3 regions of the Streptomyces sp. NPDC001492 genome follow, and region 2 is predicted to be linked to each of the others. Evidence: riboswitches for the same ligand, from Rfam matches in the RefSeq annotation. Region 2 holds a riboswitch; each other region holds the start of a gene.
The links. A riboswitch is a leader RNA that binds a small molecule or an ion and turns the genes downstream of it on or off. The one in region 2 is predicted to bind cyclic di-AMP.
Positions count from the first base shown of each region.

Region 1: linked by a shared signal. The riboswitch ahead of ACWC1K_RS22180 (M23 family metallopeptidase) and the one ahead of ACWC1K_RS38075 (M23 family metallopeptidase) in region 2 are both predicted to bind cyclic di-AMP.
Region 3: linked by a shared signal. The riboswitch ahead of ACWC1K_RS13890 (C40 family peptidase) and the one ahead of ACWC1K_RS38075 (M23 family metallopeptidase) in region 2 are both predicted to bind cyclic di-AMP.

Region 1 covers NZ_JBSFHW010000017.1:50,634-60,869, reverse strand. Annotated here, with positions in the region: gene ACWC1K_RS22215 (citrate synthase/methylcitrate synthase) at 1-392, shown strand, start outside; gene ACWC1K_RS22210 (hypothetical protein) at 632-868, opposite strand; gene ACWC1K_RS22205 (DUF6082 family protein) at 997-1,542, opposite strand; gene ACWC1K_RS22200 (CobW family GTP-binding protein) at 1,864-2,946, shown strand; gene ACWC1K_RS22195 (DNA gyrase/topoisomerase IV subunit A) at 2,943-5,399, opposite strand; gene ACWC1K_RS22190 (M16 family metallopeptidase) at 5,727-7,124, shown strand; gene ACWC1K_RS22185 (M16 family metallopeptidase) at 7,121-8,509, shown strand; cyclic di-AMP (ydaO/yuaA leader) riboswitch at 8,713-8,877, shown strand; gene ACWC1K_RS22180 (M23 family metallopeptidase) at 8,890-9,654, shown strand; gene ACWC1K_RS22175 (GntR family transcriptional regulator) at 9,843-10,236, shown strand, end outside.
Region 2 covers NZ_JBSFHW010000041.1:14,531-24,766, forward strand. Annotated here, with positions in the region: gene ACWC1K_RS38045 (asparagine synthase-related protein) at 1-550, opposite strand, end outside; gene ACWC1K_RS38050 (MFS transporter) at 1,234-2,658, shown strand; gene lhgO (L-2-hydroxyglutarate oxidase) at 2,741-3,961, shown strand; gene trmB (tRNA (guanosine(46)-N7)-methyltransferase TrmB) at 4,132-4,980, shown strand; gene ACWC1K_RS38065 (PrsW family intramembrane metalloprotease) at 5,051-6,370, shown strand; gene ACWC1K_RS38070 (aldo/keto reductase) at 6,401-7,351, opposite strand; gene ACWC1K_RS38075 (M23 family metallopeptidase) at 7,460-8,476, opposite strand; cyclic di-AMP (ydaO/yuaA leader) riboswitch at 8,488-8,645, opposite strand; gene ACWC1K_RS38080 (PP2C family protein-serine/threonine phosphatase) at 8,899-9,981, opposite strand; tRNA gene ACWC1K_RS38085 (tRNA-Met) at 10,089-10,162, opposite strand.
Region 3 covers NZ_JBSFHW010000009.1:15,128-25,363, forward strand. Annotated here, with positions in the region: gene amaB (L-piperidine-6-carboxylate dehydrogenase) at 1-880, shown strand, start outside; gene ACWC1K_RS13850 (TetR family transcriptional regulator) at 1,011-1,661, opposite strand; gene ACWC1K_RS13855 (class II aldolase/adducin family protein) at 1,719-2,405, shown strand; gene ACWC1K_RS13860 (carbohydrate kinase family protein) at 2,402-3,331, shown strand; gene ACWC1K_RS13865 (MFS transporter) at 3,468-5,021, shown strand; gene ACWC1K_RS13870 (VOC family protein) at 5,028-5,459, opposite strand; partial or broken gene ACWC1K_RS13875 (DinB family protein) at 5,563-5,967, shown strand; gene ACWC1K_RS13880 (LuxR C-terminal-related transcriptional regulator) at 5,971-6,753, opposite strand; partial or broken gene ACWC1K_RS13885 (3-oxoacyl-ACP reductase) at 6,987-7,091, opposite strand; gene ACWC1K_RS13890 (C40 family peptidase) at 7,175-8,737, opposite strand; cyclic di-AMP (ydaO/yuaA leader) riboswitch at 8,794-8,968, opposite strand; gene ACWC1K_RS13895 (DUF5997 family protein) at 9,160-9,564, opposite strand; gene ACWC1K_RS13900 (LysR family substrate-binding domain-containing protein) at 9,623-10,236, shown strand, end outside.

The DNA.
Region 1 (10,236 bases), on a different contig from region 2:
GTGAACGTGTCCTCGCCGGCGACCGCATCATGGGATTCGGTCACCCTGTGTACCGCACCGAGGACCCCCGTTCCCGGATGCTCCGAGAGGTGGCCCAGAGCTTCGGCGGCCCGCGCGTGGAGTTCGCCGTGGAGGTGGAGCGTCACGTCGAGAGCATTCTGGCGGAACTGAAGCCCGGCCGCGAACTCCACACGAACGTCGAGTTCTACGCGGGCGTGGTCATGGAACTGTGCGGTCTGCCCCGCGAGATGTTCACTCCGACGTTCGCGGCGGCGCGGGTGGTGGGCTGGAGCGCGAACATCCTCGAACAGGCGGAGGACTCGAAGATCATCCGGCCGGTGGCGCGGTATGTGGGGCCGGGGGCGCCGGTGACAGTTCCAGGCGCGGTCTGAGGTGTGCGTGAGGTCCGGTTCCGATCCGGAGCCGGACCTGACGAGGTCGTGGGCGAGCCTGTCTCTGCGGGGTAAGCGCTGTTCGGCTCGAAGCCGTCCTGTGGCGGCGGAGGTGTGGTGCGCCGGACGGGAGTGAAATGAGAGATCTGAAGGATGCGTCTTCCGGAGGTTGCCCCTCCATGGGGTCACCGAGTGCACCTCAACGGCCGACGGCGGAGTCCTTGCGGGGCCTGCAGCTCTCAGCTGTCGGGGATGTCCGCTTTCGCGCGGAGGAAGGTCTCTCTGCTCACGATCACAATGCGTTCGTAGCTGGCACGTGAGGCATCGGGAGGGAGTTCTTTCTCGAGCGCCGCGGTGGCCTCTGTCCCGATGACGGCGAAGTTTCCGTCACTAAGTTCGAAGATGTCCGGGCATGAATCGCCGGACAAACTGCCACGCTCACGTGGGGAGGCACCGATGCGGCGCACGATCTTCAACGGGATCCCTGTCTTTGGAAGCGGTGGATGATAGCCCTTGGGGCGGGGACAGGGTAGCGGCCCGCCGTACCGATCTTGACAGGGGACCGGCTATGGGCATGTCTTGATTGACGTCATGTCAACTTCCGTCACTCTTCGGTCGGTTCACCCACAACCCACCACTCTTCGGTGTCGGCTTCGTCCAAATCGCGGATGAGGCGGTCCACCATTCGGCCCACCCGCGCCTCGTCGGAGTCTGATTTGAGGCTTGCGCGATGAGGGCGGTGGGCGTCCCAGTAGTCGCGAAAGATGGAGTTCCGGCAGATCATCCGGAGGTGGCCGTGCAGTTCCTCCCAGTTGACCACGCCTACTCGATAGGCGAGCAGAGCATTGGTGTACAGGGCGTTCGCGAACAGGTATTGGCGGCGCTGGACAGGGGACTCCACCTGGATGTTGCTGTACACAGCGGCCAGGTCGGGATCCTCCATCGCTTTGCTCAGGAGGTAGAACTGCAGACGCTGCTGCTCCGTCAGCATGGCCTGTCGGTCGTCCTGCTCCATTTTTGCTACACGCTGTCGCAGTTCCTCGAACCGGCTTCGTTGTGCAGCCAGGGCAACGAGTACTCCCACGGTGAAGGCGAGCCCTGCGGCGGCGGCAGAACCCAGCCCCCGTGCATCCGTGTTCTGTGTGGCCATGTCAACCCCCGAGTCAGGCGGCCGTCCGCCGGTCGTCGGGATGCGGGTCGACTGATGGGGACCGGCGAGCGGTGGGCGGCGCTTGCCGTCTCCCAGGGTGCCGAGCGGCTCTGATCGGCAGGGAGGCGGAGAGGAGGCGCACGGAGGGAAGCGAGGGTCGCACGCTCCGGCGCCTTGCCCAACGTCTGCCCCGCAAGTGCTGCTAACAATCGTTCACTTCGCGGTGATTATTCCGGCTCGTATCCTGGTCCGGCATTCAATTCTCGTTTGTGCGCCGGGTGCGCGATCCGGTGCACGCGTCGGTGTCAGAGAGGTCGCACGTTGAGTCAGCCGAGCCACAGCCTCCGGCAGATCCCGGTCGTCGTACTCGCCGGATTCCTGGGCTCCGGCAAGACCACCCTCCTCAATCACCTCCTCCACCGCAGTGGTGGCAGCCGTATCGGTGCCGTCGTCAATGACTTCGGCGCCATCGAGATCGACGCGATGGCCGTGGCCGGAGCGCTCGGCGACTCCACCGTCTCGCTCGGAAACGGCTGCCTGTGCTGTGCGGTGGACGTCAGCGAGCTCGACCTCTATCTCGAGCGCCTCGCCCGGCCCTCCGCCGGCATCGACGTCATCGTGATCGAAGCCAGCGGCCTCGCCGAACCCCAGGAACTCGTGCGCATGGTGCTCGCCAGTGAGCAACCCGGGATCGTGTACGGCGGTCTCGTCGAGGTGGTCGACGCCGCCGAGTTCGACGACACGCGCGCGAAGCACCCCGAGATCGACCGGCATCTCGCCCTCGCCGACCTCGTCGTCGTCAACAAGCTGGACCGGGCGCCGGACGCGGAGCGCGTCCTCGGGCTCGTCCGCTCCCTCGTCGACCGCGCGGCCGTCGTCCCGGCCACCTACGGCCGCATCGATCCCGAGTTCCTCTTCGACTGCAGGCCGAGCGAGGAGCGCATCGGGCAGCTGTCCTTCGACGACCTGCACGAGTACGGCGAACACGGGGAACTCGGCGAGCACGGCCACGCCGATCATCTGCACGCGGCCTACGACAGCCTGTCCTTCAGCTCCGAAGTGCCCCTGGACCCGCGCCGGTTGATGGAGTTCCTCGACAGCAGGCCCGAGGGGCTGTACCGGATCAAGGGGTACGTCGACTTCGGGCCCTACGACGTCCACAACCGCTACGCCGTGCACGCGGTGGGGCGCTTCCTCCGGTTCTACCCGGAGCCCTGGGCGCCGGGCGATGCCCGCCTCACCCAGCTGGTTCTCATCGGCTCAGGCATCGACGCGCCCGCCCTCGGCAAGGAGCTGGCGGCGTGCAACAGCGACGCCCCGCACACCGCCGACGAGCACGGTATGTGGGGCGTCCTGCGCTATGCACAGGATCCGGAAGAGGATCTCGCCGAGCCGCCGGCCTAGACGGGACCCGCCACCACCGCCACCGTCTTGGCCAGGGACACGCCCGAGCCGTCGCGGCGCGGGTCGATCTCCGGGAGGTCGGCCGGGGTGCCGTTCTTCTGCGCCGCCTTGGCCGGGACGGCGCCCGCCCAGGCCAGGGACAGGCAGTCCTCGCCCTTCAGGAACCGCTGGCAGCGCACCCCGCCGGTGGCGCGGCCCTTGCGCGGGTACTGGTCGAACGGGGTCAGCTTGGCCGTCGTCTGGACCGAGTCGTCGAGCGTGCCGCGTGAGCCCGCGACCGTGAACACCACCGCGTCCGCCGCCGGGTCGACGGCCGTGAAGGAGATGACCTTCGCGCCCTCGGTGAGCTTGATGCCCGCCATACCGCCCGCCGGACGGCCCTGGGGACGGACCTGTGAGGCCTGGTAGCGCAGCAGCTGCGCGTCGTCCGTGATGAAGACCAGGTCCTCCTCGCCGGTGCGCAGCTCGACCGCGCCCACGATCCGGTCGCCGTCCTTGAGCGTGATGACCTCCAACTCCTCCTTGTTGGACGGGTAGTCGGGGACCACACGCTTGACGACGCCCTGCTCGGTGCCGAGGGCGAGACCGGGGGAGGACTCGTCCAGCGTGGTCAGGCAGACCACGGTCTCGTCGTCCTCCAGGGAGAGGAACTCCGACAGGGGCGCCCCACCCGACAGGTTCGGCGCCGACGCCGTGTCCGGCAGCTGGGGAAGGTCGACGACGTTGATCCGCAGGAGGCGGCCGGAGGAGGTCACCGCGCCGATCTCGCCGCGTGCCGTCGCCGGGACCGCCGAGACGATCACGTCGTGCTTCACGCGCCGGGCGTCGGCGTCCTCCGGGAAGGGCTCGCCGTTCGACGTGCGGGCCAGCAGGCCCGTGGAGGAGAGCAGCACCCGGCACGGATCGTCCGCGACCTGCAGCGGTACGGCGGCCGCCGGGGCACCCGAGGACTCCAGCAGGACCGTACGCCGCTCGGTGCCGAACTTCTTGGCCACCGCGGCCAGTTCGGAGGAGACCAGCTTGCGCAGCTCCGCGTCCGACTCCAGGATCCGGGTGAGCTCCGCGATCTCCGCGTTCAGCTTCTCCTTCTCCGACTCCAGCTCGATGCGGTCGTACTTGGTCAGGCGGCGCAGCGGTGTGTCGAGGATGTACTGGGTCTGGATCTCCGAGAGGGAGAAGCGCTCCATCAGGCGTTCCTTCGCCTGCGCGCTGTTCTCGCTGGAGCGGATCAGCCGGATGACCTCGTCGATGTCGACGAGGGCGGTCAGCAGGCCCTCCACCAGGTGCAGACGGTCGCGGCGCTTGGTGCGGCGGAACTCGCTGCGGCGGCGCACGACCTCGAAGCGGTGGTCGAGGTAGACCTCCAGGAGCTCCTTGAGCCCCAGGGTGAGCGGCTGGCCGTCCACCAGTGCGACGTTGTTGATGCCGAAGGACTCCTCCATCGGCGTCAGCTTGTACAGCTGCTCCAGGACGGCCTCCGGGACGAAGCCGTTCTTGATCTCGATGACCAGGCGCAAGCCGTGCGCGCGGTCGGTGAGGTCCTTGACGTCGGCGATGCCCTGGATCTTCTTCGAACCGACCAGGTCCTTGATCTTGGCGATCACCTTCTCCGGGCCGACCGTGAAGGGCAGTTCGGTGATGACCAGGCCCTTGCGGCGGGCGGTGACGGTCTCGATCTCGACCGTGGCGCGGATCTTGAAGGTGCCGCGGCCCGTCTCGTACGCGTCCCGGATGCCGGAGAGGCCGACGATCCGGCCGCCGGTGGGCAGGTCGGGGCCCGGGACGTGCTTCATCAAGGTGTCCAGATCCGCGTTCGGGTAGCGGATCAGGTGGCGGGCGGCCGCGATGACCTCGGAGAGGTTGTGCGGGGGCATGTTCGTCGCCATGCCGACCGCGATGCCCGAGGAGCCGTTCACCAGCAGGTTCGGGAAGGCGGCGGGCAGCGCCACCGGCTCCTGCTCCTGGCCGTCGTAGTTGGGCGTGAAGTCGACCGTGTCCTCGTCGATCGACTCCGTCATCAGGCTCGTCGCCTGGGCCTGACGGCACTCCGTGTACCGCATCGCGGCCGGCGGGTCGTCGTTGCCCAGCGAGCCGAAGTTGCCGTGGCCGTCGACGAGCGGAACGCGCATGGAGAAGGGCTGGGCCATGCGCACCAGGGCGTCGTAGATCGACGCGTCGCCGTGCGGGTGCAGCTTGCCCATGACCTCGCCGACCACGCGCGCGCACTTCACATAGCCGCGGTCGGGGCGCAGCCCCATCTCGTTCATCTGGTAGACGATGCGGCGGTGGACCGGCTTGAGGCCGTCGCGGGCGTCGGGCAGGGCTCGGGAGTAGATGACCGAGTACGCGTACTCGAGGAAGGAGCCCTGCATCTCGTCGACGACGTCGATGTCGAGGATGCGCTCCTCGAACGAGTCGTCGGGCGGCGGGGTCTTCGTGCTGCGGCGGGCCATCGCTGCCGGCTCCTCTTTTCTGGCTGCTCGCCTACGGGTCGCTCACGTCCCCTTCGGCTCGCTCATGCTGAAGCGTGAACGGTATCTGTCGCGGACCATTGTGGACCGCGGCACTGACAACGCGGGTCCAGGACCCTGTCTCGGCGGTCCCGGCCGGTGGGCGGGGCCTACCTCGCCGCGGCTGCCCGCAGGCTACGCGATCCGCTGTGGGCGTATGTGGTCCGGGAACTTCGCCGACGATCTGCGCGCTTGCATACAGTGGCAGGACCGGCAGGAAAACCGCGGTTAGAACCACCGCATCCGCGAGGCGAAGGGACGTACATGCCCATGGGTCACACGGCCACAGACCAGGCAGGCACCGGGGGCCTGACAGCGACCGAGCACCGCCTGGCCAACGGCCTGCGCGTGGTGCTCTCGGAGGATCACCTGACCCCGGTCGCGGCGGTGTGCCTCTGGTACGACGTCGGCTCGCGCCACGAAGTCAAGGGACGTACCGGCCTGGCTCACCTTTTCGAGCACCTGATGTTCCAGGGCTCCGGACAGGTCAAGGGCAACGGCCACTTCGAGCTCGTGCAGGGCGCCGGCGGCTCGTTGAACGGCACCACCAGCTTCGAGCGCACCAACTACTTCGAGACCATGCCCGCCCACCAGTTGGAGCTCGCCCTCTGGCTGGAGGCCGACCGGATGGGCTCCCTGCTCGCCGCCCTCGACGACGAGTCCATGGAGAACCAGCGGGACGTCGTCAAGAACGAGCGCAGGCAGCGCTACGACAACGTGCCGTACGGCACGGCCTTCGAGAGGCTGACCGCCCTCGCCTACCCGGAGGGCCACCCCTACCACCACACGCCGATCGGCTCGATGGCCGACCTGGACGCGGCGACCCTGGAGGACGCGCGCGCGTTCTTCCGCACGTACTACGCGCCCAACAACGCCGTCCTCTCGATCGTCGGCGACATCGACCCGGAGCAGACGCTCGCCTGGGTCGAGAAGTACTTCGGATCCATCGCCCCGCACGACGGGAAGCCGGAGCCCCGCGACGGCACGCTGCCCGAGATCATCGGTGAGGAGCTGCGCGAGGTCATCGAGGAGGAGGTCCCGGCGCGCGCCCTGATGGCGGCCTACCGGCTGCCGCAGGACGGCACGCGCGAGGCGGACGCCGCCGACCTGGCGCTCACCGTCCTCGGCGGCGGCGAGTCCTCCCGCCTCTACAACCGGCTGGTACGGCGCGACCGTACGGCCGTCGCGGCCGGATTCGGTCTGCTGCGGCTGGCCGGAGCGCCCTCCCTGGGCTGGCTGGACGTGAAGACCTCCGGTGACGTCGAGGTGCCGGTCATCGAGGCCGCCATCGACGAGGAACTCGCCCGGTTCGCCGCCGAGGGCCCCACGGCCGAGGAAATGGAGCGCGCCCAGGCCCAGCTGGAGCGCGAGTGGCTGGACCGGCTCGGCACGGTCGCGGGCCGCGCCGACGAACTGTGCCGGTTCGCCGTCCTGTTCGGCGACCCGCAGCTCGCCCTCACCGCCGTCCAGCGCGTCCTGGAGGTGACGGCCAAGGAGGTCCAGGAGGTCGCCAAGGCACGCCTGCGGCCCGACAACCGCGCGGTGCTCGTCTACGAGCCGCTCTCGCCCGAGTCCGCGGAGCACACCCAGGACGAGGACTTCCCCGAAGACCCCGAGTCCGAAGCCACGGTGGAAGCCACCGACCAGAACGAGGAGGCGGCCAAGTGACCGAGCTCGCCACGATGCAGTTCCACCCGCAGCCCCGGGCGGGCGAGGCCAAGCCGTGGGCGTTCCCGTCCCCCGAGCGCGGCGCGCTCGACAACGGCCTGACCGTCCTGCGCTGCCACCGCCCCGGCCAGCAGGTCGTCGCCGTCGAGGTGCTCCTCGAGGCGCCCCTGGAGGCCGAGCCGGCCGGTTTCGAAGGCGTCGCCACGATCATGGCGCGGGCCTTCTCCGAGGGCACCGACAAGCACTCCGCCGAGGAGTTCGCCGCCGAGCTGGAGCGCTGCGGAGCCACCCTCGACTCGCACGCCGACCACCCGGGCGTACGACTGAGCCTGGAGGTCCCGGCCTCCCGTCTCGCCAAGGCGCTCGGTCTGCTCGCCGACGCCCTCAGGGCGCCCGCGTTCGCCGACAGCGAGGTCGAGCGGCTGGTCCGCAACCGCCTGGACGAGATCCCGCACGAGCTGGCCAACCCCTCGCGCCGTGCCGCCAAGGAGCTCTCCAAGGAGCTGTTCCCGGCGACCTCGCGCATGTCGCGCCCGCGCCAGGGCACCGAGGAGACGGTCGAGAAGATCGACGCGGCGGCCGTACGCGCCTTCTACGACCGCCATGTCCGGCCCGCCACCGCCACCGCGGTGGTCGTCGGCGACCTCTCCGGCATCGAGCTGGACGCCCTGCTCGGCGACACCCTGGGAGCCTGGACGGGCACCAAGGCCGAACCCCGCCCCGTGCCGCCGGTGACCGCCGACGACACCGGGCGCGTGATCATCGTCGACCGTCCGGGCGCCGTACAGACGCAGTTGCTCATCGGCCGCGTCGGCGCCGACCGGCACGACCGCGTGTGGCCCGCCCAGGTGCTCGGCACGTACTGCCTCGGTGGCACCCTCACCTCCCGCCTGGACCGCGTCCTGCGCGAGGAGAAGGGCTACACCTACGGTGTGCGCGCGTTCAGCCAGGTCCTCAGGTCCGCCCCGGACGGCTCCGGTGCCGCGATGCTCGCCATCAGCGGCTCCGTCGACACCCCGAACACCGGCCCGGCGCTCCAGGACCTGTGGACGGTGCTGCGCACGCTCGCCGAGGGCGGGCTCACCGACGCCGAGCGAGACGTCGCCGTACAGAACCTCGTCGGTGTGGCTCCGCTGAAGTACGAGACCGCGGCGGCCGTGGCCAGCACGCTGGCCGACCAGGTCGAGCAGCACCTGCCCGACAACTACCAGGCGACGCTGTACCGGCAGCTCGCCGAGACCGGCACCGTGGAGGCCACCGCGGCGGCCGTGAACGCCTTCCCGGTGGACCGTCTGGTGACGGTTCTCGTCGGTGACGCGGCCCAGATCAAGGAGCCCGTCGAGGCCCTCGGGATCGGCGAAGTCACCGTCGTGACAGCCGAGTAGAGGCTGCCTCAGCGGCACGCGCGCGTAGGGGCCCTGGTGACTGATGCGTCACCAGGGCCCCCTAATGTCCGGATTGCGGGAGAGGTTGCCTGTCTGCCCTGTGGCATGCGCTACAAAAGGCGTGATCCGTTTGGGGATTGAAAGTGCTCCCGCTTAGCGTCTTCCGGGCTGTCCGTCAGGCACCGCGCCGCACCCGCGGCACCGGACAGCCATCGCCGAGTCCCCGTACGGCGCGAGCCAGGGGAGCCGGGGACCCACCGCAGTCCCTGGGGTGAATCGGACGCCCGCGCGTGCAGCGAGGGGGTCCGTAGGAGACCTTCCTGCTCCGAACCCGTCAGCTAACCCGGTAGGCGAGAGGGAAGGAAAGGACCAGCCACCACATGGCGTTCACGCGCGCCACCGGGAAGCACCGTCGCCCCACACGGATGCACCGCACCACCACCCGCGCCGCCGGGGTCGCGGCCCTCGCCACCACCGGCGTCATCGGCACCCTGGCAGCCCCCGCGCTCGCCGCCGACACCTCCGTCGAGCAGACCGGCCTCACCCCCGTCATCGCCATCGGCGACACGATCGCCGACAGGATCGACGCCCAGGCCGACGCCCAGAAGCAGGCCGCCGAGGAGGCCGCGCTCAAGAAGGCGGCCCAGGAGGCGGCACGCCAGAAGGCCGCCGCCAAGGCCAAGCAGGAGCGCGAGGCCAAGGAGCGCGCCGCGCGCGAGGCCGAGCGCAAGCGCCTCAACACCTTCGTGGCGCCGATCTCGAACTCGTACGTCTCCACCGGCTACCGGGCCAGCAGCTCCCTGTGGTCCTCCGGCAGCCACACCGGCATCGACTTCCACGCCGCGAGCGGCACGGCCGTCCACGCGGTCGGCTCCGGCACCGTCGTCCAGACGGGCTGGGGCGGCGCCTACGGCAACCAGATCGTGATCAAGATGCAGGACGGCACGTACACCCAGTACGGCCATCTGTCGTCCATAGGCGTCTCGGTGGGCCAGACGGTCACCCCGGGCCAGCAGATAGGCCTCTCCGGCGCGACCGGCAACACCACCGGACCGCATCTGCACTTCGAGGCCCGTACGACCCCCGAGTACGGCTCGGACATCGACCCCGTCGCCTACCTGCGCTCGCACGGCGTGAACGTCTGACGACAGGTCGCAAGACCCCTCTTGAGGCCCCGGCTCCCGAGCCGGGGCTTTCGGTGTTTCTGCCGCCCCGCTGTCCAAAAAATATCCATGGATTCCGGCCCGCCGTCGGAAATTCCGGCTCCGTGCAATAGAGTCACCGATACACGTCAATCATCGACGTTTCACGGGGATTAAGTCGGAGGTCGGTCATGCGTATTCCGGCGCACTCGGTGTGCACGGCGATCCGGGACGACATCGTCGCCGGTGTCTACGAGCGTGGCAGCCGGCTCACCGAGGAACTCCTCGCGCGCCGCTACGGAGTCTCGCGTGTCCCCGTGCGCGAGGCCCTGCGCACCCTGGAGGCCGAGGGCTTCGTGGTGACCCGGCGGCACGCGGGCGCGTGCGTCGCGGAACCGACCGAGCAGGAGGCCGCCGACCTGCTGGAGATGCGCATGCTCCTGGAGCCGCTCGGCGCCTCCCGGGCCGCCCAGCGGCGCACCGACGCCCATCTCAAGGTGCTGCGCGGCCTGGTCAGACTGGGCCAGGAGCGGGCCAGGAGGGGCAACAGTGAGGATCTGCGCTCCCTGGGAGGCTGGTTCCACG
Region 2 (10,236 bases):
GCCCCGGCGGAATGCGCCGTACGCCGTCGTAGGGCGTGGAGTCGTGCAGCACGGCCGGTACGTCGGGGGCGGCGAGGAGCGCGGCGAGGTGGCCGAAGTCGAGGTTGGCCTCGATGAGGTCGGCGAGGGGGAGCGCGGCGGTCGCGTAGGCCGTACCGCCCGCCCACGGGGTGTAGAAGACGGGTCGGGCACCCGCCAGGTCGCCGCAGACGGTGACCCGGCGGCCGACCTGGACGATCGCCGTGTAGCTGCCCGGCCAGGCCGTGAGGTGGCGCAGTGCGCCTCCGCGGGCGGCGAAGAGACCGACCCGCAGCTCCTCGTCGGAGGCCCCGCACGTGCCCAGGACCGCGATCCGGTTCTGCGCGTCGGCCTTCACCACCCGCACCTCGTCGGGCCGCCAGTCGCCGACCGCCCAGAGCGGGTCCGGGTCGCCCCACAGGAGTTGGGAGCCCACCGGGTGCACGGTCTCGCCGTCCTGCCCGGTGGCCCCCGCGGAACCGATCTCCGAAGCCCCCGCGGCGGTGCTGCTCCACCCCACCAACCACCGCATGGACGCCTCCACAGGCTGTGGACAACCAGTGCACCGTACGAACTGGTTCCCCATGCTGCCATGAAGGGCGCACGCCGGAGGCGTGGTGGAGCCGCTTGCGATCCCCGGACGGCGCTTCGTCGCTCACCTGCCCGCAGCGCCGAACACCCGTACCCGGCAAGGCGACTGCGACGCGAATGCGCCCCCGGAATGCTCCCCGAAAACGCCCTTCGCGCCCTCAAGTTCCGTGGTGGGAGCGGCAATCAGCCGGGAAGTACGGGGGTGATTTTCAGCCAAATCGGTGATGGCGGGCCAGCCTTGAACACGCTCCGTACATGCTCTGAGCATCGCATCACCCGCGCGCAGCCCGGGAGACGGAGTTCGCCCCCCGGGCCCGTCCGCCGCCCGCGGGGATGAAGGCGGCGGTGTCCCCCAGCCCGCTGGATCCAGTACAGCGGGCCGACCCACGCACCACCCATGGAAGCGCTCCCCGCATGGCCGGAGAAGAGCGCACGGGCGGGCGCACGGCCACACAGCGGGAGCATGGCGCAACTGCGCGTATCGGACCCGTACTTCAGTGCGGACCACAATCCCGCCATCCGGAACAATGCCCCTTAACGCTTGGGATGCGGCGAACTACGCTGGGTTTACGAATGCCGCGTGGTTATGCCAGCGCGGCAGCCGTCTGTGTCGAGGGGTGGCGCATGTCCAGGGAGCAACGCGGGCCGAACGAAAAACTCGGCGCCGTTCTCGCCCTCGCGGGAATCAGCAACGCAGGACTCGCGCGTCGTGTCAACGATCTTGGCGCTCAACGCGGGTTGACTCTTCGCTACGACAAGACGTCGGTGGCGCGCTGGGTGTCGAAGGGCATGGTGCCGCAGGGTGCCGCGCCGCACCTCATCGCCGCCGCGATAGGGCAGAAGCTCGGCCGCCCGGTGCCGCTCCACGAGATCGGCCTGGCGGACGCGGATCCCGCACCCGAAGTGGGCCTCGCCTTCCCCAGGGACGTAGGACAGGCGGTGCGGTCGGCGACGGAGCTCTACCGTCTCGACCTCGCCGGGCGCCGGGCCGGCTCCGGTGGCATCTGGCAGTCGCTGGCCGGATCGTTCGCAGTAAGCGCATACGCAACGCCTGCCTCACGGTGGCTGATAACACCGGCCGACAGTTCGGTGGCGCGCGAGGCGAACTCCGCCGACGGCTCGGGCGCACCGCTCAAAGTCGGCCACAGCGATGTGCAGAAGCTGCGGGAGGCCGCCGAGGACGCCCGGCGCTGGGACTCCAAGTACGGCGGAGGCGACTGGCGTTCGTCGATGGTGCCCGAGTGCTTAAGGGTGGAGGCCGCTCCGCTGCTGCTCGGCGCGTACTCGGACGAGGTCGGGCGCGCCCTGTTCGGGGCGAGCGCCGAACTGACCCGGCTCGCGGGCTGGATGGCCTTCGACACCGGGCAGCAGGAGGCCGCGCAGCGGTACTACATCCAGGCGCTGCGACTGGCCCGGGCCGCGGCCGACGTGCCCCTCGGGGGGTATGTGCTGGCGTCCATGTCGCTGCAGGCGACGTATCGCGGCTTCGGCGACGAGGGCGTCGATCTCGCGCAGGCCGCCCTCGAGCGCAACCGGGGGCTGGCGACCGCCCGCACCATGAGTTTCTTCCGGCTCGTCGAGGCACGGGCGCACGCGCGCGCGGGTGACGCGCAGGCGGCGGGCGCGGCACTGCGGGCCGCCGAAGGGTGGCTGGAGCGGGCCCGCGACGGTGACAATGACCCGTCGTGGCTGGGTTTCTACTCGTACGACCGCTTTGCTGCGGACGCGGCGGAGTGCTACCGCGATCTGAAGGCGCCGCGTCAGGTGCGGCGGTTCACCGAGCAGGCGCTGTCGAAGCCGACGGAGGAGTTCGTGCGGTCGCACGGGCTGCGGCTGGTCGTCTCGGCGGTGGCCGAGCTGGAGTCGGGCAATCTCGATGCGGCGTGCGAGCAGGGGGTGCGCGCGGTGGAGGTGGCCGGGCGGATCTCGTCCGCGCGGACCACGGAGTATGTGAAGGATCTTCTGCACCGGCTGGAGCCGTACGGGGACGAGCCTCGGGTGGTGGAGCTGCGGGAGCGGGCCCGGCCCTTGCTGATGGCACCGGCCTGAACCGCGGAAGGCGCAGGAGGACCTCTTTCCTTCCACGTTTGAAGTGATTGTCAGTGGCGCAGTGCACTATCGGTAGCGGGAGGTGGTGCAGGTGCGGCCGGGGATCGCTTACGACTGTGATGTGCTGGTGGTGGGGGGTGGCATCGTCGGGCTGTCCACGGCGTACGCGATCACGCGTGTCGCGCCGGGGACGCGGGTGACCGTGCTGGAGAAGGAGCCGGGGCCGGCCCGGCACCAGACGGGGCGCAACAGCGGGGTGATCCACAGCGGGATCTACTACCGCCCGGGCTCCCTGAAGGCGCGGTACGCGGTGCGGGGCGCAGCCGAGATGGTGAAGTTCTGCGCGGAGTACGGAATCGCGCATGCCGTCACCGGCAAGCTGATCGTCGCGACCGAGAAGGACGAGCTGCCACGGCTGCACGCCCTGGTGCAGCGCGGCCGGGAGAACGGCATTCCGGTACGGGAACTGGGCGGCGCCCAGATCGAGGAGTACGAGCCGGAGGTGCGCGGGCTCGCCGCCATACACGTCGGGACGACCGGGATATGCGACTTCGTGGGGGTCGCCCGGCAGCTGGCCGAGGCGTCCGGGGCGGAGATCCGGTACGGGGCGCGGGTCGAGCGAATCGACCGGCGCCCGGAGCTCGGGGTGGCCGTCCGGACGACGAGCGGTGAGGTCGTCCGCGGGCGCGTGCTGGTGAACTGCGCCGGGCTGTACTGCGACGAGGTGGCCTGGCTGACCGGGGACGACCCCGAGATGCGGATCGTGCCGTTCCGGGGCGAGTACTACGAGCTGGCCCGCCCCGATCTGGTGCGCGGGCTGGTGTATCCGGTGCCGGACCCGGCGTTCCCGTTCCTCGGTGTGCACCTCACGCGCGGGATCGACGGCGGCGTGCACATCGGGCCGAACGCGGTGCCTGCGCTGGCGCGGGAGGGATATGACTGGGGGGTCGTACGGCCGCGGGAGGTGGCGCGGACCCTCGCCTGGCCTGGGGCGTGGCGGATGGCCCGGCACCACTGGCGGTACGGGGCCGGTGAGCTGGCGCGGTCGGTGTCCAAGGCGGCGTTCACCACGGCCGTGCGGCGGCTTTTGCCGGCGGTGACCGCGGATGATCTGGTACCGGCCGCGGCGGGGGTGCGGGCGCAGGCGGTGCTGCGGGACGGGGGGCTGGTGGACGACTTTCTGATCAAGGAGGGGGCTCGGGCCGTGCATGTGCTGAATGCGCCCTCGCCTGCGGCGACCGCTTCGCTGCCGATCGGGCGGGAGGTGGCTGGGCGGGCGCTGGCCATGCTGGCGGCGGTGTGAGGTTGCCCGGGGGCGGGCCGCCGTCCCTGGGGGCCGCCGCCCCCAGACCCCCGCTTCGGCCCTTGAGGGGCCTCGTCCTCAAACGCCGGACGGGCTGGCATTGCCGACCGGCGCCGAGAAGTGGCACCCCGGACTGAGAGGTGCCTGCGCCCCGTAAAATCGACCCCACTGTGTCTGACTCCCTCAACACCCCCGAAGCCCCCCGCCCCGGCGATCACGTGCCGCACATCCCCGGAGTGTCCGTCCGGCATACCCGGACCAAGGGGGAGCCACGGTTCCCGGACGGGCCGAAGGCTGATCCTGCCGGGTCGCACTTCGAGCGCCGGATCCGGAGTTTTCAGCCGCGGCGGAGCCGGGTGACCGCCGGGCAGGCCGATGCGCTGCAGCGACTGTGGCCCAAGTGGGGGCTGGACATCGACGGGCAGCGGACCCTCGATCTCGGCGAGCTGTTCGGGAACGGCAATCCCGTCGTGCTGGAGATCGGGTTCGGGATGGGTGAGGCCACCGCGCAGATGGCCGCCGCGGACCCGGAGACGAACATCCTCGCCGTGGACGTGCACACCCCGGGGCAGGGGAACCTGCTCAACCTCGCCGACCACGACGGGCTGTCCAACGTCCGCGTGGCCAACGGGGACGCGATCATCCTGCTGCGCGAGATGCTCACCCCGGATGCGCTGGACGGGCTGCGGGTCTACTTTCCCGACCCGTGGCCGAAGAAGCGGCATCACAAGCGGCGGCTGATCCAGCCGGAGTTCCTCGACCTCGCCGCGGCCCGGATCAGACCCGGCGGCATCGTGCACTGCGCGACCGACTGGGAGCCGTACGCCGAACAGATGCTCGAAGTGCTGACGGCGCATCCGGAGTTCGAGAACACGCAGCCGGAGGGCGGTTTTGCGCCCCGTCCCGACTTCCGGCCGCTGACCCGTTTCGAGGGCCAGGGACTGGACAAGGGACATGTCGTGAACGACCTGCTCTTCCGTCGCGTACAGCACCACAACCAGCCCCCCACCGGCGCCTGAAGCCCCACGGCCCTGCGGGCAATCCGAAGTACCGTCGCGGGCGGCGCCCTCCCTCGTTAGGGTCAATGCCGTGGCCACCTTTCCCCCGTACCCGACGCATCCGCCACACCCCGGCGGCCCGGCCGGCGGTGCGCTCGGGCACGCTCACTGGTGGCAGCGCAGAGCGGTCCGGTACGGCGCGCTCATCACCCTGCTCGCGCTCTCCGGGCTCGTCATCCTCGCCCTGGTGCGCGAACAGACCGGCACCGAAGGGTTCCTGGTGGGGCTCGGGCTGGCCGTGCTGCCCGTGCCGCTTCTCATAGCCGCGTTCCGCTGGCTGGACCGCGTCGCCCCCGGCCCCTGGCGCAACCTGCTGTTCGCCTTCGCCTGGGGGGCCTGTGCGGCGGCGCTGATAGCGATCGTCGCCAACAGCTTCGCCACGAAGTGGATAGCGACGGCGACCGCCGACCCGTCCAGCGCGGACACCCTCGGCGCGACCGTCATAGCGCCCATAGTCGAGGAGTCCTCGAAGGCGGCCGCCGTGCTGCTCGTCTTCCTCTTCCGCAGACGCGACTTCACCGGGATCGTCGACGGCGTCGTCATAGCCGGGGTCACCGCCACCGGCTTCGCGTTCACCGAGAACATCCTCTACCTGGGCACCGCCTTCGGCACCGACCAGCTCACCGGTGACCGCGGCATCGCCTCCGTCACCGCGGCGACGTTCTTCGTGCGCATCATCATGTCCCCGTTCGCGCATCCGCTGTTCACCGTGCTCACCGGCATCGGCTTCGGCATCGCCGCGCTCTCCGCGGAGCGCCAGCACCTGCGGCGCGTCCTCGTCCCGCTCTTCGGCCTGCTGCTCGCGATGAGCATGCACGCGATCTGGAACGGCTCCTCGGACTTCGGCGAGTACGGCTTCTTCGCGGTGTACGCGGCCTTCATGGTGCCCGCGTTCGGCCTGCTGACGTGGCTGGTGATCTGGACCCGCCAGCGCGAACTGCGCACCGTGCGCGAGGAACTGCCCGCCTACGCCGTCGCGGGCTGGCTCACCCCCGCGGAGCCCTATGCCCTCGGTTCGATGCGGGCACGCCGGCTGGCCCGCGAACACGCCGCCCGCCACTTCGGCAAGCCCGCCGCATGCGAGGTCGCCCGGTACGAGGCGTACGCGACCTCGCTGGCCTTCCTGCGGCACCGGGGGCGCCGTGGCCGCGCCGGCGCCGACTTCGTCGTCAGGGAACGCGAGTTGCTGGACGAGCTGTGGCGGCGCCGGGAGGTGGCACGCCCGGCGCTGGACCACGCGGCGCGGATGACGGCGCCCCCGGTGCCGGTGGCGGCGCCGCCCTGGCCGGTGTACGGGGCGTACGGGTACCCGGCGGTGCCGAATCCCGCGTACAACCCGTACCGGTCGTAGGACCTGAGGCCAGTCACAGGACCAGGGGGGTCAGGCCGACGCTTCCGTCAGGCGGGCGACCTCGGTGTCCGTGAGCGTCAGCTCGCCCACCGCGAGCAGTGCCGGGAGCTGCTCCACCGTCCGCGCGGAGGCGATCGGGGCGGCGACCGTCGGCTGGGCCGCGAGCCAGGCCAGGGCCACCGTGGCGACCGGGGCGTCGTGGGCCTGGGCGATCTCGTCGAGGGCGGTCAGGACCCGCTGCCCCCGCTCGGACTCCAGGTGCTTGGCCGCGCCGCCCGCCCGCGGGCTGTCGACCGTCGTGCCGGGCCGGTACTTGCCGGTGAGGAAGCCGGAGGCGAGGGAGAAGTACGGGACGGCGGCCAGACCGTAGCGCGCGGCCAGGTCCTGCAGCTCGCCCTCGTACGTGTCGCGCGAGACCAGGTTGTAGTGCGGCTGCAGGGCCACGTACTTGGCCAGGCCCTCGCGGTCGGAGAACTCCAGGGAGGCGCGGAGCCGGTCGGGCGAGATGTTGGACGCGGCGATGTGCCGGACCTTGCCGGCCTGCACCAGCTCGTCGAGGGCGCCGACGATCTCCTCGACCGGCACCTCGGGCTTGTCGAAGTGGGTGTAGTAGAGGTCGATGTAGTCGGTGCCGAGGCGGCGCAGGGAGGCCTCGGCCGCGGCCTTGATGTTGGCCGCGGACAGGCCCTGGAACTCGGGGTGCTGGCTGACCTTGGTGGCGATGACCACGTCGTCGCGGTTGCCGCGCGCCCTGACCCACTTGCCGATGATCGTCTCGGACTCACCGCCCTGGTTGCCCTCGGCCCACGACGAATAGGAGTCGGCGGTGTCGACGAAGTTGCCGCCGGCGGCCGTGTAGGCGTCGAGCACGGCGAAGGAGGTGGCCTCGTCGGCGGTCCAGCCGAAGACGTTGCCGCCGAGGGAGAGCGGGAAGACCTCGAGGCCGGAGGAGCCCAGCTTGCGCAGAGAAGGAGAAGTCATGCCAGACGTCAACGTCCGCCCCGGAGGCCGGTCTTCCGCAGCGGGCGCAAAGATCCCGTAAACAAGCGGACTACGGCACTCCGGGTACGGACGGAGAACGTACCGGTGTCAGGGGTTGAGGCCCTTGCTGCGCAGCCACGTCATCGGGTCGATGCCGGTGTCCTGGCCGTCGGGGTGGACCTCGAGGTGCAGGTGCGGGCCGGTCACGTTGCCGGTGGCGCCGATGCGGCCGATGACGTCACCCGTGCCGACCTTCTGGCCGACGCTGACGCTGATCGACGACTGGTGGCAGAACCAGAGCTCCGTGCCGTCGTCGAGGGTGAGGATCGTGCGGTAGCCGTACGAGCCCGCCCAGCCGGCCTGGGTGATGGTGCCGGAGTGGATGGCCTTGATGAGCGTGCCCGTGGGGGCGGCGAAGTCGAGGCCCGTGTGGTAGCCGGAGGACCACATGGAGCCGGCCTGACCGAAGGTGCCGGTGATCGTGTACGACACGACCGGCAGCTTGAACTGCTTGGCCAGCTCGGCGAGCTTCGCGGCCTCGGCGGCCTTCTTGGCGGCCGCCTCCGCCTTCTCCTTCGCGGCGGCGGCCTTGGCCGCGGCCTCCTTCTCGGCCTTGGCGGCGGCGTCGTCGACCTGCTGGGCGAGGGCCGCCTCGGTGGCCGCCTGGCTCTTGCTGTCGATCTGGACCTGCTGCGACTCGGCCTGCGCCATGATCCGGTCGCGCAGCGCCTCACCGGCGCCCTGCGCGGTGCCTGCGGACGTGGTGGCGACATCGCTGAGCGCGGTCGCGGAGCCCTTGGGGGCGTCGGAGCCGCCGTCGAAGACATGGCCCACGGAGGCGAGATCGGGCATGGAGATCGACACCGGCGGCTTGCCGGTGTTGGCGCTGGCCATGCCGCCCGCGCCGACGGCGGCTATGACGCCGACGCCGAGGACCGTGGAGCTGCGGGCGAGTCCCCCGCCGCGCTGCTTGGCGACGCGGTGCCGGCCGCGTACCGGGGCGAGGGAGTCCTCGGTGGGATTCCACTCCTCCCAGGGGCCCTCGTCGGTGCGTCGGACGGCGAAGCCGAAGGGCTCGGTGCTCGGCACGAACGGGGCTTGTGGGGCAGGCGGGTTGGACGCCACGTGGGCGTGCTCCTTTCCTTCCTTCTCGCCTACCGGGTTAGCTGACGGGTTCGGAGCAGGAAGGTCTCCTACGCGCGTATACCTGCCGTGCTGCCACGGCTGTATCAGCGCGATTCACCCCAGGGTGGTGGTTCCCCGGTTCCCTTGCGGGATTCGGCGCGTGCGCACGGAGCCGCCTCTTGTGACGGCTGGGACGACCGCGCTGCGTTATCGAACGTTAATAGACCCGGGGTGCCGATTCCAAGGTGTTCCGCTTGATCATTAACCTTTCCGACCTGGACGTACGGCGCATGAACGGCGAAAAACGGGCGAGTTGACCGCACCTCAGAAACCCCACAAGTATTGACCGTATGTCAGTTGTTATGCGGAGTGGGTTCACCTGATCACACCCGGTCACCTACGGGAAGGAAGTGTGAAGACGGTCAGGGCCGTCGTACGGCGAGCAGCGCCATGTCGTCCGCCATGGCCTCACCGGCGTATCTGCGCACCTCCCGCGCGAGGGTGACGAGCAGCGCCGCGGGGTCGTGGAAGACCCGGCCGGCGAGCCGTTCCGCGGGCTCGAAGAACACCCCCTGCTCGTCCCGCGCCTCCGACAGCCCGTCGGTGTACAGCAGCAGCGTGGCCCCACTGCGGAACGCGGTCTCCTCGGCGCGGTCGGGCCAACTCCCGAGCCCGCCCATGCCGAGCGGCAGGGCGGGCTCGCGGGCGTGCAGGGTGCGCACGGTGCCGTCCGGGCACAGCAGCAGCGGGGGCGGATGGCCGCGGGTGACGATGCGTACGACGCCTTCGCCGTGCGGGAGTTCGGCGAGCACGGCGGTCGTGAACCCCTCGAACAGCTCGATCCCCGCCCGCCGCGTCGCCTCGCGCTCCAGCGCCCGGTCCAGCCGCTGCGCGACCGCCTCCAGCGTGGCCTCCTGCTCGGCGGCCTCCCGGAAGGCCCCGATGACCACGGCCACGGCGGCCACCGCCCCCATTCCCTTTCCGCGTACGTCGCCCACGACCAGCCGTACGCCGTGCGGGCTGTCCTGCACGGCGTACAGGTCGCCGCCGATGGACGCGTCCGCCTGCGCGGCCTCGTACCGTGCCGCGATCGCGAACCCGCCGATCCGCTCGGCGGGCTCGGGCAGCACGGCGCGCTGGGCGGCCTCGGCGATCTCGCGCTGCGAGGCGAGCTCCTCGCGGCTGCGGCGGACGAGGAGGTTGATGAGGACGGCCAGCACGGAGACCGTCGACACGGTGGCCAGCTCGGTCACCGCCTCGACCTGGAGGAGGATGCCCACCTCGGCGTGGATCGCGGTGACGACCAGGACGGTCGCGACGCCGGTGAGGACCGTCCCCCGGCGCGAGTAGAGCGGGGCGGCGACCAGGGGTGCGGCCGTGAAGAGGGGGCCCGCCGTGAACCGCGACGGGGTGAGGTAGTCGTAGCAGGTCCCGCCGACGATCAGCAGCGCCGGGAGCAGCCGCACGAAGGTGCGTGCGTATGAGATCGGCCCCTCGTGCTCCACCCCTCAAGGTTTCCCGGGACGGCGGCGCGGGGCGAGCCGGATGGCCCGACCGGGGGAAACACTCAGGGCCGGAGTCCAGTGACTGGACTCCGGCCCTGAGCCTTGAGTAGCGGGGACAGGATTTGAACCTGCGACCTCTGGGTTATGAGCCCAGCGAGCTACCGAGCTGCTCCACCCCGCGTCGTTGTGTAACCAGCATACGCCATCCGCGGGGCTGTCTGCGCCAGGGTTTACGTCCGCCCTGGTTCACCTGTG
Region 3 (10,236 bases), on a different contig from region 2:
CCTGCTCGGCGACCGCACCGTCGGCGAACAGCTCGTCGACGACCCGCGCGTCGCCCTCGTCAGCGCCACCGGCTCCACCCGCATGGGCCGCGAGGTCGGCCCCCGCGTGGCGGCCCGATTCGGCCGCAGCCTGCTGGAGCTCGGCGGCAACAACGCCGCCGTCGTCGCGCCCTCGGCCGACCTCGACCTCGCCGTGCAGGGCATCGTCTTCGCCGCGGCCGGCACGGCGGGGCAGCGTTGTACGACCCTGCGCCGCCTCATCGTGCACCGCGACATCGCCGACACGCTCGTCGCACGGCTCACGGCCGCCTACGCCAAGCTGCCCATCGGCGATCCCTTCGACGAGAACACCCTCGTCGGACCGCTCATCTCCACCAAGGCCCTCGACGGCATGCAGGACGCCGTCACCCGCGCCCAGGCGCAGGGCGGCAAGCTCCTGGCCGGCGGTGGCCGCCGCCTCGCCGAGGCCGCGCCCCGGGCCGCCTACGTCGAACCGGTCATCCTCCGCGTCGACGAACAGACCGAGGTCGTACGGGAGGAGACCTTCGCACCCGTCCTCTACGTCCTGACCTACGACACGCTCCAGGAGGCCATCGCCCTGCACAACGACGTCCCGCAGGGCCTGTCCTCCAGCATCTTCACCCGCGACCAGCTGGAAGCAGAGCTCTTCCTCTCCGCCGAGGGCTCCGACTGCGGCATCGCCAACGTCAACATCGGTACCTCCGGCGCCGAGATCGGGGGCGCCTTCGGCGGGGAGAAGGAGACGGGCGGCGGCCGCGAGTCGGGCTCCGACGCCTGGAAGGCGTACATGCGGGCGGCCACCAACACCGTCAACTACTCCGGCCGACTCGCCCTGGCCCAGAACGTCAGCTTCCTCTAGGGGGCACCCGCGCCGCGCGAGCATCCTCAGACCGGTACGACCGTCACTGCCCCGCCCTGGGATCAGCAACGAGCGTGCCGGCGGGGCCGGTTGGCGGAGCACAGCCCCACCCCGTTGCTCGCCGGCGCGGTCAGCGGGGTCGAGGGCGCGCGGTGACGTCCGCCAGATAGCCGCGCAGCATGACCTTGGCCTCGTCGAGGAGTTCCACGTCCCCCTCGGCGTCCCGCCGGAACGCCTCCTGCGCCAGCGCATCGGCCGCAAGGACCGCGGCGTGGCAGGCGCGGGCGAGTGTCTCGTGGTCGTGGGCCATGTCGAGCGCGAGCAGGACACGGCGGATCCCGTCGGCCATACGGCCCTTGTGCGCACGGTCCGCGGCTCGGGTCCGCTCGGTCAGGCCGCTGCCGAACCACAGGGCCCGGAAGCCGTGTTCGGTGCGGTAGATCCCGGCGAACGCGTCGATCAGCACCCCCACCGGGTCCTCCCAGCGCTCCGCCGCCGCGGCCTGCACGAGGGCGTCCATGGCGGCCTCCAGTTTCGCGAAGTATCCGGACGCCAGTGCGTCGATGATCGCGTCCCGGTCGGGCAGGTACTGATACAGCGAGCCGACCGACACCTCGGCCTCGGCCGCGACACGGGTCGTGGTCAGCGCCTCGACCCCCTCACCGATCAGGACACGCTCGGAGGCCTCCAGAACCCGCGCCAACCGCGCCTTGCTGCGCGCCTGTTGGGGGGTACGGCGCAGGGGGGCGGCCCCGCCGGCCCTCGCGGTCGGCTCACCCACGAACAACCTCCGAACCTGAACGTGACTTTGTTTCATGTTTAGGTTACGGTCCCGCACATGACCGACTCAAGCGCGGCGCTCGGGCGGGAGCGGGCCGCCGTGGCGGACGCCTGCCGCCGGCTGGGAGCCGAGGGCCTGCTCATCGGTACGGCCGGAAACGTGAGCGTGCGGGCGGGGGAGCGGGTCGCGATCACTGCGACCGGGGCGGTGCTCGCCGAACTCACCGAGGATCAGGTGACGGTGGTCGACCTGGACGGGAACATCGTCGGCGGAACCCTGGAGCCGACCTCGGAGCTCGACCTGCACCTCGGCGTCTACCGGCGCTACGGCACCGGCGCGGTCGTCCACACCCACGCCCCGATGGCCACCGCACTCTCCCTGGTCCTCGACGAACTGCCCTGCGTCCACTACCAGTTGCTCGCTCTCGGCGGCACCGTCCGCGTCGCGCCGTACGCCACCTTCGGCACCCCCGAACTCGCCGAGTCGGTGCTCACCGCGCTGGAGGGCCGCAGCGCCGCCCTGATGGCCAACCACGGCGCCCTCACCCACGCGCCGACCCTCGACACGGCCGTCGAGCACGCCCTGCTGCTGGAGTGGGCCTGCGGCGTCTATCGGCACGCCGCCGCGCTCGGACCGCCCCGCGTCCTCGACGAACAGCAGCAACTCGCGGTCATCGAGGCCGCGATCGCCCGCAACTACGGCACCACCCACCCCGTACCACCGGCTCAGGAGGAAGAGCGATGAAGGTCGTCACGATGGGCGTGCACGTGCTGGACGTACTGGTACGGCCGGTGGAGGAGATACCCGAGGGCCAGGGCGCGACCCTCGTCGACGACATCCGGATGACCGCCGCCGGGACGGCAGGCGGCACCGCCCTCACGCTCGCCAAGCTGGGCGCCTCGGTACGCACCGCCGGTGCGATCGGCACCGACCCGACCGGCGACCTGCTCGTCCAGCTCCTCAACAGGGCAGGCATCGACACCGGGCTGCTCGTCCGCCGCACCGACACCTCGACCTCGGCGAGCGTCCTGCCCATCCGCCCCAACGGCGACCGCCCCTCACTCCATCTGCTCGGCGCCAACATCACCTACGGCCTCGACGACGTGCCCTGGGACGAGGTGGCCGAGGCCGGCCACCTCCACCTCGGCGGCCCCGAACTGATCGGAGCCGATGTCGCCGCGCGCATCCTGGCGCACGCCAAGGAACACGACGTGGTCACCTCCGTGGACCTCCTCGCCCCCGGTGAGCTCGGCACCTTCGACCAGATCGAACCGCTGCTCCCGCATGTCGACTACCTGCTCCCCAACGACGACCAGCTCCTCGGCTTCAGCGAGGAGCAGGACCTGGTGACCGGCGCGAAGAAGCTCCTGGCCGCCGGGGCCGGCCTCGTCGCGGTCACCCGCGGCGGCGACGGCGCGCTCCTGGTGACCGCGGAGGGCACGGAGACGGTCCCCGCCTTCGAGGTCGACGTCGTCGACACCACCGGCTGCGGTGACGCGTTCTCGGCAGGCTTCATACGCGGCATCAGCCTCGGCCGCACCCCGCGCGAGGCCGCCGTACTGGGCAGCGCCGCGGCCGCACTGGTGGCGCAGGGACTGGGCAGCGACCACGGCGAGTTCGACCTGCCGGAGGCCGACGAGTTCGCCATGACCCACAAGACCCGCTCGTGAGCCGCTCGACTCCCGGTGAACCGGTGTAAACCGTCACCGACTCAATCAAGTGGTGACGGTCCCGACAGGGGCGTACGGTCGAACGGTAGACGACGCAGTGGACGGAACCGTTCACTGATGCCAAGTGCCACACGCCATGAGCAGCAGCCCGCAGCCGACCTCCGCATCACAGGCCGCCACCCGTGCACCGGGCGGCGGCGGAAACGGCATGGCGCTGCTGGTCATCGCGTCCTGCCAGCTGATGGTGGTCCTGGACATCACCATCGTGAACATCGCGCTGCCGCACATCCAGACCGCGCTGGACTTCTCCACCACCAGCCTGTCCTGGGTGGTCAACGCATACACCCTGACCTTCGGCGGCCTGCTGCTGCTCGGCGGCCGCACCGGGGACATCCTCGGCAGGCGGCGCATGTTCGTCTTCGGGGTGCTGCTGTTCGCGCTGGCCTCCCTGCTGGGCGGGCTCGCCCACAACTCCGGCCAGCTCCTCGCCGCACGCGCACTCCAGGGTGTCGGCGGCGCCATCGCGTCCCCGACGGCCCTCGCCCTGATCAGCACGACCTTCCGCGAGGGGCCGGAACGCAACCGGGCCTTCGGGGTGTTCGCCGGGGTCTCGGCGGGCGGCGGTGCCATCGGGCTCCTGGCGGGCGGGGTCATCGTCGAGTGGCTGAACTGGCGCTGGGTGCTCTTCGTGAACGTCCCCATCGCGGTGCTCATCGCCCTCGCCACGCCACGCTGGATCAAGGAGTCCCAACGCCACCCGGGCCACTTCGATCTCGCCGGCGCGCTGACGTCCACCCTGGGCATGGTGCTGCTGGTGTACGGCTTCATCAGAGCGGCGCAGGACGGCTGGCGGGACGCGCTCACGCTGGCCTCGTTCGGTGCGGCCGTCGTCGTCCTCACGGCGTTCATCCTGATCGAGCGTCGTTCCAGCCAGCCGATCACCCCGCTGCACATGTTCGCCGACCGCAACCGCGCCGGCACCTACGGCATCATGCTCAGCCTCGCCGCCGCGATCTTCGGCATGTTCTTCTTCCTCACGCTCTTCGTGCAGAACGTGCTGGGCTTCAGCCCACTGGCCACCGGGTTCGCCTTCCTTCCGGTCAGTGCGGTCATCGCCTTCGGTGCCGGGCTGGCCTCGCGGTTCCTGCCCACCTTCGGCCCCAAGCCGTTCATGGTGGTGGGAGCGATCCTCGCGGCGGCCGGCCTGGCCTGGCTCACCCTGACCGACGTCCACTCCACCTATGCGGGCAGCATTCTCGGGCCGATCCTCGTCTTCAGCCTGGGCATGGGCATGGAGTTCGTCTCGCTCACCCTCATGGCGCTCTCCAACGTCCCCGTCCAGGAGACCGGCGCGGCCTCCGGACTCCTCAACGCCACCCAGCAGGTGGGTGGTTCACTCGGCCTGTCCATCCTGGTCACCATGTTCGGCACCGCCAGCACCAACGAGGCCCACAAGCAGATACCGCGCTTCCTGGCCCAGGCCACCCCGGCCGAACGCCTGCGCTTCAAGCACACCGGTCAGCTCCCGAGCCCCTGGTCCGACCACGTGCTCACGTCCGGCATCTCGGCGGCCTTCATCATGGCGGCGATCTTCACCGTCGTCGCCGCGCTGATCGCCCTGGTCGTCATCCAGGTCCGCCCCTCCGACCTGGAACGGCTCAAGGGCGGGACGGGACCCGGCCCGGGCTGACGCTCCTCAGCCCACCGAGACCGTCTGCCCGCCCCACTCCTCCGGCGCGATGTCCGCAAGGGTCTCCGAGAACGTCCACTGATGGCCCGCGAGGTCCTCGGCCGTGTACTGGCGTTCCCCGTACGCGAAGTCGGTCGGTTCCATGACGATGCGTGCGCCGTGCGCCCGGGCCCGTTCGCAGTGGGCACGGACGTCATCGACGCGCACCGTCACCGAGTGCGTGACCTCGCCGGGGCGCGGGGGGCGGCGGTCCTTGTGGGTGTCCCCGACGATCACGGCGCCGTCGCCGAAGCCGAGCTGCGCGCGGTGGTCCTCGCCGATCCGTACCCGTTCCACGAACCCGAAGGCCGCACCGAGCCAGGCGACCGCCGCGCGGACATCGGGGTAGATCAGCACGGGGATGACGGTCGCGGAGGGGATGGAGCGGTTCGGCTTCATGGCCGACTCCCTGTCGTCGGGAACCCGTTCGCCGGAAAAGACCTGCCCCTGGAAAAGGAGAGGCGGGGTGTGCGCCGGTCGTGCCAGGCTAACCCGTCGGTTCATGCCTGCGCCGTGTGTCTGGGAGCCGGTGCCGGACTGCTGGTCGGTACGGCGACGGGCACACGGGCCCGGACCGCGCGCCACCCTGCTGGCCGGCCCCGCAGACGGGGACCGGGGACGCGACGCCGCGCCCTACCCGCACCCCTGGCCACCGCCAGCCACCGCCCTCGCACGGCGGCCGAGCCACCTCGGCGAGATGCTGACCCTCCGCGCCGACCACACGGCAGGCGGCCACAGCCTCAGCCGGGACGACTACCTCGTCAGCGGGGACGCGGCACTCGACACGGTCGGCCACTGCATGTATCCGCACGGCAGCGACGCGGAAGAGCGTTTCGCCGACATCGTGTGGTGGGTCAACCAGGAGGTCCTGCACCACGGGGCCGAGATCGCCCTGCTGCGCGACCTGGGGTCACGGCGTGGGCACCAACCCGAGCTGCTGCGCCCGCAGGACCGTGCTGATGCGGTCGCGGGTGCCCAGCTTGCGGTAGATCTTCTCGACGTGCTTGTGGACCGTACGGTCCGAGATGCCGAGCCGCCGGCCGATCGCGGCCGCCGTCAGCGCGTCCGTGAGCAGCAGCAGGACGGTCGTCTCCCGGGGGGTGAGCGGGCAGTCCGCGGCCGGTCCGTCGGCGGTGTCCGGGGCCGCCGTCCGCTGCCAGCGCTCCAGGAGCTGCCGCTGCTGCTCCACCGCCGCCAGCAGCGGCTGCAACTGCCGGGCCACGCGGACGTGGTCGTCGGTGAAGTCCGTACCGGAGCGGTAGATCATGCAACCCGTGATCGGCGTCGTCGTCTGCGGCAGGGGTACGGCCAGCACGTGGTCCGCGTCCATGATGTCGCCGATCAGCCGCGCGGTCGGGCTCGCGGACCATGCGGCACCGGCCGCCTCGCGCGCCGTGCGGGGAGTCCGGTCCGGCCCGGCCGCGTAGTGGTCCGCGAACGGAAAACCCGCCCGCAGCAGGCCCAGATCCTCCTTGCCGAGCCCGTCGAACGCGACGGCGACCTCGGACGGCATGCCGACCGTGCCCCGGGCCTCGTTCCAGTCGTCGAGCTTGTAGATCAGGGTCTCGCCGCCGCACAGGCCGGGCAGGGCGCTCGCCAGCAGCGGCCACAGCCGATCCGGCTCGCGCTCGTTGAGGGCGGCGACGGCCACCGACAGCATGCGTTCGTGGGCCCCGCCCGGCACCTGTGCCACGTTCTTCTCCGCTCGTGCGCCGCGTACGCAGTTGTACCCATACCGGCGACGCCGTCCGCTGCCCGACACTGCATGCGAGCACCCTCGAGCAACAACGACGTTCTCGGACACTCCAGCACATCGGCGCCACGGCAGCCGCAGCGGGGGAGTCCCGGCGACAGGGCCTGGGGCGGCCATCGGTCCCCCACGCCGTGCGGGGCCGCCGGCGCGGGGGACCGGCGGCCCCGCACGGCTCACTCCGGCACGGGCGGGTTCGCACGCATCGCATCCGAGATCGACTTGACGCCACCGTGCGGGGTGAGGCCCCCGTCCACCGGAATCTCCGTACGTGTGAGGAACAACAAGGAGGCCGCCGACTTCCGTCGGCGGCCTCGCTGTTGATCGAGCTGTCGGTGTCACGCCCCGACCGGCGTTCCTGACCTCACGCGGGACGTACGGCGATACGGACCGCGGCTTCACCGGCGTAGTGGACCGAGTCCTCGCGGATGACCGCGCCCGGGCCGGGCGCGTGAATCATCAGGCCGTTGCCGGTGCAGATGCCGACGTGGCTGAAGTTGTCGTTGAAGAAGATCAGGTCTCCGGGGCGGCTCTCGGCGAGGGGAATCACCGTGCCGGCGCTCGCCTGCTCGTAGGTGGTGCGTGGCAGGGTGACCCCGGCGGCCCGCCAGGCGGCCTGGGTGAGTCCGGCGTTGTCGTACGACTCCGGCCCGACCGCACCCCACAGGCACGGCCTGCCGATCTGGGCACGGGCGAAGTCGATCGCCCTGTCGGCCTTGGTGACGGCTGAGCTGCCGGCGGCGGGCACGCCCGTCTCGAGCACGGACGGCTGCATGGTCCAACCCCCGGCCTGGGGTATGCCGCCGGTGTCGAGGACGGACGGCTGGGTGCGCCACTCCTCGGCCGTGGGTGTGCCGGTGTCGAGCGCAGAAGGCTGCGCACGCCAGTCCGCGGCGGGGGTGACGCCGGTGTCGAGGACGGACGGCTGGGTGCGCCACTCCTCGGCCGTGGGTGTGCCGGTGTCGAGCGCAGAAGGCTGCGCACGCCAGTCCGCGGCCGGGGTGACGCCCGTGTCGAGCACGGACGGCTGCATGATCCGCTCCTCGACCGCGGGTACGCCGGTGTCGAGCACGGACGGCTGCATGAGCTGCTCACCGGTCGGGTACATGCCGGTGTCGAGCACGGACGGCTGCATGAGCTGCCCGACGGCCGGGGTCACGCCCGTGTCGAGGACCGTCGGCTGCTGCAGCCGCCACGCCTCCTCGTTCGCCCGGTGGGTCTGGTCCCCCTGGTCCTGCCAGGGCTGCTGGGACGGCAGGGCCTGGGCGGCCGGGCGCGGCGCGGAGGTCTGCCGGGCGGTGTACCGGTACAGCAGCTCGCTGGCCGCCGCGATCTTGCGCTGGTTCTGCTCCTTGGACCTGCGCAGGGAGGACTGCTTCGACTCGGGGGCCGCCGCGGGCAGGGCGGGAGCGGCCTCCTGGCGGGGCTGCGGAATGGCGGGCAGCGCGGCCGTGGGGCCGGCGGTCAGCTCGGCCACCGGCCTGCGGGACTCCGCGGAGGGCAGCTCGGCCACGGGCCGGACGCTCGCCCCCGGCCCATCGGCGGCGCTGCGGCTGTCCGCCGGACGCGCGGGCCGGGGCTCCGCCCCTCGGGCCGGCGTACGGTCGGCCGGCAGCACCGCGGGAACCGTCGGGCCCAGGGACGCACGCGCTCCCTCGAACCACCGCCGGGACACCGAGTCGAGTGCCGGATCCGAGCGGCCGCGGTCGCGGGGCGGGGCGGCGGGCGGCCGTGCTCCCATCAACTGGGCGCGGGTGAAGTTGAAGTTGCCGGTGTCGGACTCGGCCTGGTCGTAGAGGCTGCTCACCCGCTGCCGGACGGCCTCGCGGCTGGGGCCCTCGTCACCCGTGGTCGGTGCGGCGTCGGCGGTCTGCGAGAACAGCGCCACCGAGGTGAGGGCGGCGGTCGCGAGAGCGGAATTGCGCATACCGGGAAGGCCGATGCCTCCGGTGCGCGATGGTCGATCCGGCGCCATGGGAGCCGTACTCCTTCCGTACTCCGCCTACCGAGTTAGCTGTCGGGTTCGGGCGGTCGGTTCCGGAAGGCATGCCCTACGGCCCCTGCCCGGGCGGGCAGTTGGGCCGATTCACCCCGTGGTTCGGTTGGGTCCCCGGTTCCGGCTGCCACGGGGGCGCACCGGATTCGGCGGAGGCCGCGCGTCCCGGCGGGGTTCGCCGGAGGAACTCGTGCGGCCTGATGCCACGCTAGCCAACTTGTGCGGCTCGTGTGAAGGTTGAAGGCCGGAATGTCCGATACGCTTTTGTGACCTTCATCGTGACGGGCCGTCAGATCCGTGCGTTGTGCACGCAGTGGATCCGGACGGCAACCGTCCGTCGCGAACAGGCCGTGTCAGGGCCGCGGACCGTCGCCGCGCTCCTCGCGCTCGGCGTTGCGCTTCTTGATGCGCGCCGCCTCCTTGCGGACCTCGGCCTGGGTGGCGCGCTCCTTCTGCAGCCACTCGGGCTGTTCCTGCTTCAGGGTCTCGATCTGCTCGGTGGTGAGTGCCTCGGTGATCCCGCCGCGGGCCAGACCCGCGATGGAGACACCCAGCTTCGCCGCGACCACCGGACGGGGGTGCGGGCCGTTCGCTCGCAGCTCGCGCAGCCACTCGGGTGGCTCGGCCTGGAGCTGGTCGAGCTCGGCTCGTGAGACGACACCCTCCCGGAACTCGGCGGGGGTGGCATCGAGGTACACACCCAGCTTCTTCGCCGCGGTCGCGGGCTTCATCGTCTGGGTGCTCTGGTGCGAGTTCATGCCCTCCAGGGTATCGAGCGTGTTCGAGACCTCCGACCACGGCCGGTAGCCTGGCCTGGTGACAGGCTCCGAGGAATCCCAGGCGTTCCGGCTCGCGTACGTCCCGGGGGCGACGCCCGCCAAGTGGGCGCGGATCTGGAACGAGCGCCTGCCCGACATCCCGCTGAGCCTCCTCGCCGTACCGGCCGCCGAGGCATCCGGCGTGCTGCGGGCCGGCGGGGCCGACGCGGGACTCGTACGGCTGCCGGTCGACCGTACGTTCTTCAGCGCGATCCCCCTCTACACCGAGACGACGGTCGTCGTCGTCCCCAAGGACCACGTGATCACGGCGGCGGACGAGGTGACCGTGGCGGACCTCGCGGACGAGGTCCTCTTCCACCCCCTCGACGACGTCTTCGACTGGGACCGGCCGCCGGGCGAGCCCGCCTTCGAGCGCCCCGCCACCACCGAGGACGCCATGGAACTCGTCGCGGCGGGCGTCGGCCTCCTGGTCGTCCCCCAGTCGCTGGCCCGTCTGTACCACCGCAAGGACCTCACGTACCGGCCGCTGGTGGACGCCCCCGAGTCGAGCGTCGCCCTGGCGTGGCCCGAGGAGGCGACCACGGACCTGGTCGAGGACTTCATCGGAATCGTCCGCGGCCGCACCGTCAACAGCTCCCGCGGCCGCAAGGC